2 linked regions of the Undibacterium sp. 5I1 genome follow. The protein of the gene in region 1 binds, or shares a complex with, the protein of each later gene. Links are inferred from orthologs where the notes say so. Each region holds a gene or a part of one and is shown on either strand. Other genes may lie near its edges. The genes, in order: secA and secY.

What was found.
Region 2: the proteins of secA (region 1) and secY are in contact, whole or in part, in a crystal structure (PDB 3DIN), measured with the Thermotoga maritima proteins. The link is inferred for Undibacterium sp. 5I1 from one-to-one orthologs. Residues at the interface, in WP_004082002.1 of Thermotoga maritima: Glu261, Ala262, Arg263, Lys300, Ala301, Arg302, Thr303, Ile304, Ile305, Leu323, Tyr324, Asp325, Pro326, Val329, Ser330, Tyr333, Ile336, Lys340, Phe345, Val349, Glu363, Phe364, Tyr374, Ser375, Gly376, Gly377, Glu393, Ile395, Thr482, Ser483; in WP_004081795.1 of Thermotoga maritima: Glu108, Gly109, Glu110, Glu111, Ala236, Glu237, Arg238, Arg239, Ile240, Thr241, Ile242, Gln243, Tyr244, Ala245, Arg246, Arg247, Val248, Thr249, Gly250, Arg251, Arg252, Val253, Tyr254, Gly256, Ala257, Ser258, Thr259, Tyr260, Leu261, Pro262.

Annotation. Positions count from the first base shown.
Region 1 is NZ_JAVIWI010000001.1:4,567,671-4,571,351, forward strand. What follows is about bases 270-3,625. They hold secA (preprotein translocase subunit SecA), read left to right. Parts: upstream 270-662; coding sequence 663-3,425; downstream 3,426-3,625. Other genes in these bases: RGU72_RS19960 (M23 family metallopeptidase), read left to right, coding at 270-319. Also shown: more of RGU72_RS19960, read left to right, coding at 1-269. UniProt on the Escherichia coli protein: Required for protein export, interacts with the SecYEG preprotein conducting channel.
Region 2 is NZ_JAVIWI010000001.1:3,073,998-3,077,313, reverse strand. What follows is about bases 255-3,245. They hold secY (preprotein translocase subunit SecY), read left to right. Parts: upstream 255-1,076; coding sequence 1,077-2,414; downstream 2,415-3,245. Other genes in these bases: rpsK (30S ribosomal protein S11), read left to right, coding at 3,221-3,245; rpsM (30S ribosomal protein S13), read left to right, coding at 2,827-3,192; rpmJ (50S ribosomal protein L36), read left to right, coding at 2,686-2,799; infA (translation initiation factor IF-1), read left to right, coding at 2,438-2,656; rplO (50S ribosomal protein L15), read left to right, coding at 621-1,052. Also shown: more of rpsE, read left to right, coding at 1-254; more of rpsK, read left to right, coding at 3,246-3,316. UniProt on the Escherichia coli protein: The central subunit of the protein translocation channel SecYEG. Consists of two halves formed by TMs 1-5 and 6-10.

The sequences.
Region 1 (3,681 bases):
GCCAACCGGCACGCCTATAGTCGCCGCGGCAGGCGGCGTGGTAATTGCGGCTGAATTTCATCCAGAATTTGGCAATATGATTGACATCGATCACGGTGGAGAAATCATTACCCGTTATGCCCATACGTCCAAAGTCTACGTAAAAGTAGGGGATATCGTGAAACGCGGCCAACATATTGCCGACATCGGTTCGACTGGGCGTTCCACTGGTGCGCATTTACATTTTGAGGTGCATGTCAAAGGCATACCGCAAAACCCTCATAAATTCCTAAGTGCCGGCGCTAATCAAGCTAGCATGGCCGAGCTGGGGCAAAAATAAGTCTCAAATAAAGATGCCTGAGTGGCAATCCTGAATTTTTCGCCTCTAGCCGTAATCCAGCGGGTTTAATCAGTTTGTTGTTTAAAAAGTAATCATTGGCTTGCAACTACTTTGTAAGCTAACAAGATAATTTCGAGCGATCTCCACTTGATATTGTTGCCTTTGTCTCCAATTCTTCCATCATGCTTAATTTTGTCATTGTGCAATTGTTAGTAAATGATGCGCGCATGGTAAAATCGAAAGTTAGTCTATTGTTGTTGCTGTTGTAAATTCGTAGCGCTAGTGTTAACGATGTACGGGCGCCGTCAGCAATTTTTTCAGAATTCACTCATCCATTCATAGCATGTCATTCCTGACCAAAATATTCGGTAGCCGCAATCAGCGCCTTCTGAAGCAATACCAAAAAACCGTGCTTGATATCAACGCACTGGAACCTACGCTGGAAGCCTTGTCGGATGAGGCATTAAAAGCCAAGACGGAGGAGTTTAAAACCCGCGTTGCTAATGGCGAGACACTAGATGCAATCCTGCCAGAGGCGTTTGCCGTTTGTCGTGAGGCAAGTAAGCGTGTTTTAAAAATGCGCCATTTTGATGTGCAGATGATAGGCGGTATGGTGCTGCATTACGGCAAAATTGCAGAGATGGGCACCGGCGAAGGTAAAACTTTGATGGCGACTTTGCCAACTTACCTGAATGCCTTGTCCGGTAAGGGTGTGCACGTGGTAACCGTCAATGATTATCTGGCGCAGCGTGATGCCGAGTGGATGGGCAAATTGTACGGCTGGTTGGGCTTGACTACCGGTGTCAACTTATCGCAACTCGATCATGATGATAAGCAAGTTGCTTACACATCCGATATCACTTACGGTACCAACAACGAGTTCGGCTTTGACTACCTGCGCGACAATATGGTGTATGAAGCCAAAGACCGTGTACAACGTGGTCTGAACTTTGCCGTCGTCGATGAAGTCGATTCAATTCTGATCGATGAAGCGCGTACCCCACTGATTATCTCTGGTCAGGCTGAAAATCACACAGAGCTGTACTACAAAATTAACGAAGTCCCTAAGCTGCTGACGTTGCAAATCGGTGAAGAAAAACATGACGGCACCGGCAATGTTGAAGTTCCTGGCGACTACACTAAAGATGAAAAAACGCATCAGGTATTACTGACCGAAGCTGGTCACGATCACGCTGAACGTATTTTGACGCAGATGGGTTTGCTGCCAGAAGGCGCGTCCCTGTACGACGCTGCCAACATCACTTTAATTCATCATCTGTACGCTGCTTTGCGTGCGCATGCTTTGTATTTCCGAGATCAGCACTATGTCGTACAAGATAATGAAATCGTGATCGTCGATGAATTTACTGGTCGTATGATGACAGGACGTCGCTGGTCTGATGGCTTGCATCAAGCTGTTGAGGCCAAAGAAGGCGTGAAGATTCAGAATGAGAATCAAACGTTGGCATCAATCACCTTCCAAAACTACTTCCGTATGTATAACCGACTGTCCGGTATGACTGGTACAGCCGATACAGAAGCGTATGAATTCCAGGAAATCTACGGACTGGAAACGGTCGTGATTCCGCCAAACCGTCCATCCCAACGTAAAGATCGTCAGGATCAGGTTTACAAGTCAGCCCAAGAAAAATACGGCGCGATGCTGGTGGATATTCAAGATTGTTACGAGCGCGGTCAGCCGGTCTTGGTGGGTACGACATCGATTGAAAACTCTGAACTCTTGTCTGGCATTTTGGAAAAAGCCAAGTTGCCACATAATGTGTTGAACGCCAAGCAGCATGCGCGTGAGGCAGAAATTATTGCCCAGGCAGGTCGTCCAAAAGGCATCACCATCGCCACCAACATGGCGGGTCGTGGTACGGATATCGTCCTCGGCGGTAACGTCGCCAAGCAAGTGCAGCTGATCGAAGCAGACGACAAACTGTCTGACGCGCAAAAGCAGCAAAAATCTCAGCAACTGCGTGATGAGTGGCAGTCTTTACACGAGCATGTTGTCAATGCCGGTGGTTTGCATATCGTCGGTACTGAACGTCACGAATCACGTCGCGTAGATAATCAATTGCGCGGCCGTTCTGGTCGTCAGGGCGATCCTGGATCTTCCCGTTTCTATTTGTCTTTGGATGATCCGCTCTTGCGCATTTTTGCAGGTGATCGCGTACGCGCCATCATGGACAGACTCAAAATGCCGGAAGGCGAACCGATTGAAGCTGGTATCGTCTCCCGCTCGATTGAATCTGCTCAGCGCAAAGTAGAAGCGCGCAACTTTGACGTGCGTAAGCAATTGCTTGAGTACGATGACGTCGCCAATGATCAGCGCAAAGTGATTTACCAGCAGCGTAATGATTTGCTGGAAGCACAAGACATGTCCGAACTGATTTCTTCTTTGCGTGCGGGTATGTTCGCCGACGTGGTGCGCACTTATGTGCCAGCAGAATCGGTGGAAGAGCAATGGGATATTCCGGCATTGCAAGCAACGCTGGCAAGCGAATGGGCGCTGGATTTGCCTTTAGACAAAATGCTGGAAAATGAGCAAAGTCTGAATGATGAAGACATTTTAGAGCGCGTACAAAAAGCAGCGGATGAAGCTTACGAGGCAAAAGTAGCCTTGGTCGGTAAAGATTCTTTCGCAGGATTTGAGCGTAGTGTGATGTTGCAGAGTATCGACAGTCATTGGCGCGAACATCTGGCAGCGCTCGATCATTTGCGCCAAGGTATTCATTTACGCGGTTATGCGCAGAAAAATCCTAAGCAAGAATACAAGCGCGAAGCGTTTGAATTATTTGGACAGATGCTGGATTTGATCAAAAATGAAGTCGTCAAAACGGTTTCGACAGTGCGTATCCAATCACGTGAAGAAATCGAAGCTGCTGAAGAAAAAATGACACAATCACAAGTTGAGAATGTTCATTTTCAACACGCAGATTTTGATGCAAATGCGACCCCGGAAGAAATGTTGGCACCGACCGCTTTGGCTGAAAACAATGATCAGGCCCAAATGGAATACGCTCTCAAGGTTGGGCGTAATGATCCTTGTCCTTGCGGTAGTGGCAAGAAATATAAGCAGTGTCACGGTAAGCTGGCTTAAGTTGATTATTTAGGTTGATGATTTAGCTTGTTTGCACTGATGCAATAGAAGCATGTGGCACAAAATAAAAAAGGCGGAGATTTCCGCCTTTTTTATTGCCTGCTACTTTTTCAGAATTTTTAACTGAGTTCTTAGTAGATACGATTCTATACATCCAAAAATCAGTAAATTATATACTCCCTATTAGTATAATTAATTGTCCATATATTTATTGGTCATTAAGGTAATTTTATGAAAAAACTGGGGGAGTATATTT
Region 2 (3,316 bases), 1.5 Mb from region 1 along the record:
GCTGCACTGACAGTAGTTGGCGATGGTGATGGCCGTATCGGTATGGGTAAAGGAAAATCGAAAGAAGTTCCTGTAGCCGTACAAAAAGCGATGGAAGAAGCTCGCCGTAAAATGATAAAAGTCACTCTCAAAAATGGCACATTGCAGCACGCTGTCACTGGACAGCATGGTGCGTCGAAAGTGATGATCATGCCTGCTAAAGAGGGTACTGGCGTGATTGCTGGTGGTCCAATGCGCGCGATTTTTGAAGTGTTAGGTGTAGTAAATGTTGTTGCTAAATCCAACGGCTCTACTAATCCCTATAATATGGTTCGTGCAACTTTGGATGGTTTGTCCAAGATGAGCACGCCATCAGAAATTGCTGCTAAACGTGGCAAGACCCTAGAAGAAATTCTGGGCTAAGGTGATTGAAATGACAAATACAGTAAAAATAACTTTAGTCAAAGGTCTGATCGGGACTCGTGAGTCCCATCGTGCTACAGTTCGCGGTTTGGGCTTGCGTCGTGTGAATTCAGTTTCTGAATTACAAGATACACCATCAGTACGCGGCATGATCAACAAAGTCTCGTATCTTGTGAAGGTTGTATCGTAAGCTCTCAGGCTTATGATCGGAGCAAATTATGGAATTAAATACAATACAGCCGGCTGATGGCGCTAAACACTACAAACGTCGTGTGGGTCGTGGTATCGGTTCTGGTTTGGGTAAGACAGCAGGCCGTGGTCATAAAGGTCAAAAATCTCGTTCAGGCGGTTTTCACAAAGTTGGCTTCGAAGGCGGTCAAATGCCTTTGCAACGTCGATTGCCTAAGCGTGGTTTTAAATCCTTGGCTACTCCATATAAGGCGGAAGTTAGATTGACAGATCTGGAGAATTTACCAGTTTCTGAGATCGATATCCTAGCTTTGAAACAAGCCGGTGTAGTTTCTGAGCTCGCACGCGTAGTTCGCGTGATTATGGCGGGAACAATCACTAAAAAAGTAACTTTGAACGGTTTGATCGCCACTAAAGGCGCAAGAGCCGCAATCGAAGCTGCTGGCGGCACAGTCGCTTAATCAGTGCGGACACTGGAGCAATAATTGGCAACATCTCCACAGCAGGCTAAAAGTGCAGCTAGCGGTTTTCCTTGGGGAAGACTATGGTTTTTACTAGGTGCACTTGTCGTATATAGGGTTGGCGCTCACATACCAGTCCCTGGTATAGATCCAACGTCTCTGGCTGAATTGTTTAAACAAAACCAAGGTGGTATTCTTGGAATGTTTAATATGTTCTCCGGTGGGGCTTTATCACGTTTTACGATATTTGCCTTAGGCATCATGCCGTATATTTCTGCATCGATCATTATGCAGTTAATGTCAATAGTTTCACCACAGCTAGAGGCCTTGAAAAAAGAAGGCGAATCTGGACGTCGGAAGATTACACAATATACACGTTATGGTACTTTGTTGTTAGCAACGATACAGGCATACTTCATCGCTTTTGGATTAGAGGCACAACCTGGGTTGGTAATTGATCCTGGAATGGCATTTCGATTCACTACTACAGTGACTTTGGTTACTGGAACCATGTTTTTGATGTGGTTGGGTGAGCAGATTACTGAACGTGGACTCGGCAACGGTATATCAATTATTATTTTTGCTGGTATTGCCTCTGGATTGCCAAATGCGGTGGCTAGTCTATTTGAATTAGTTCGTACTGGATCAATGCATTATGTATCCGCTATGCTGATATGCTTAATCGCAGGCGCTGTTACTTTTCTTGTTGTTTTTATCGAGCGTGGTCAACGTAAGATATTAGTCAATTATGCTAAGCGTCAGGTTGGAAATAAAGTTTACGGTGGGCAGAGTAGTCATCTGCCTTTGAAGTTGAATATGGCAGGGGTTATTCCTCCAATATTTGCTTCTTCTATCATCTTATTCCCGGCAACGATTACTAGCTGGTTCACTAAGGGTATGGATTCTTCAGAGAGTGGTTTCATACGCTTTTTGAAAGATTTGTCAGCTTCAATGGCACCTGGCGAACCTATTCATGCATTGTTGTACGCAGTAGCTATTATCTTCTTTTGTTTTTTCTATACTGCTCTAGTTTTCAACAGTAAAGAAACAGCAGATAACCTGAAAAAGAGTGGTGCGTTTGTGCCGGGTATACGTCCAGGTGATCAGACTGCTCGTTATATCGATAAGATTTTGATGCGCTTGACTTTAGCTGGGGCGGTTTACATTACTTTAGTATGCTTGTTACCAGAATTTTTAATAGCGCGTTGGAAAGTACCATTTTCGTTTGGTGGTACATCCTTATTAATTATCGTAGTAGTTACGATGGATTTTATGGCTCAAGTACAAAACTATGTGATGTCACAGCAATACGAATCGCTTCTTCGTAAAGCAAATTTCAAGGGCGGAATTCCTTCTAGGTAACGCCCAGAGGAACAGCAGATCGAATGGCAAAAGACGACGTTATACAAATGCAGGGTGAGATTTTAGAGAATCTTCCAAATGCAACATTTCGAGTTAAGTTGGAAAACGGGCATGTTGTACTTGGCCATATCTCAGGAAAAATGCGTATGAATTATATTCGCATCTTGCCTGGCGATAAGGTGACAGTAGAATTGACGCCTTATGATTTGAGCCGGGCGCGAATAGTGTTCCGTACTAAGTAAACAAGTAACTAGAAGGAAAGAGGGCAAAAATGAAAGTTCTCGCATCAGTAAAGCGGATTTGCCGCAACTGCAAGATCATCAAGCGCAAAGGTGTAGTTCGTGTGATTTGCACAGAACCACGCCATAAACAGCGTCAAGGTTAATTGACGTTATTTGACGAGGAATAACGAATGGCACGTATCGCAGGGGTTAATATCCCAAATCATCAACATACCGTAATTGGCTTAACTGCTATCTATGGTATTGGCCGCCCGCGCGCACAAGATATTTGTGTGGCTACCGGTGTTTTGACCAGTAAAAAGGTTAAAGATCTGGACGACAACGAACTAGAGAAACTCCGTGACGAAATTGCAAAATTCGTCGTAGAGGGTGACTTACGTCGTGAACTCTCGATGAATATCAAGCGTTTGATGGACTTAGGTTGCTACCGCGGCCTGCGTCATCGTAAGGGCTTGCCTTGCCGTGGTCAACGTACACGTACGAATGCTCGTACACGTAAGGGTCCACGTAAAGCAGCGCAATCTTTGAAGAAATAATCTAGGAAACTAGATTCAAGGAAATATTATGGCAAAAGCACAAAATAACGCAGCCGCAGCCCGCGCTCGTAAAAAAGTTAAAAAGAACGTTGCAGAGGGTATAGCTCACGTGCACGCCTCTTTT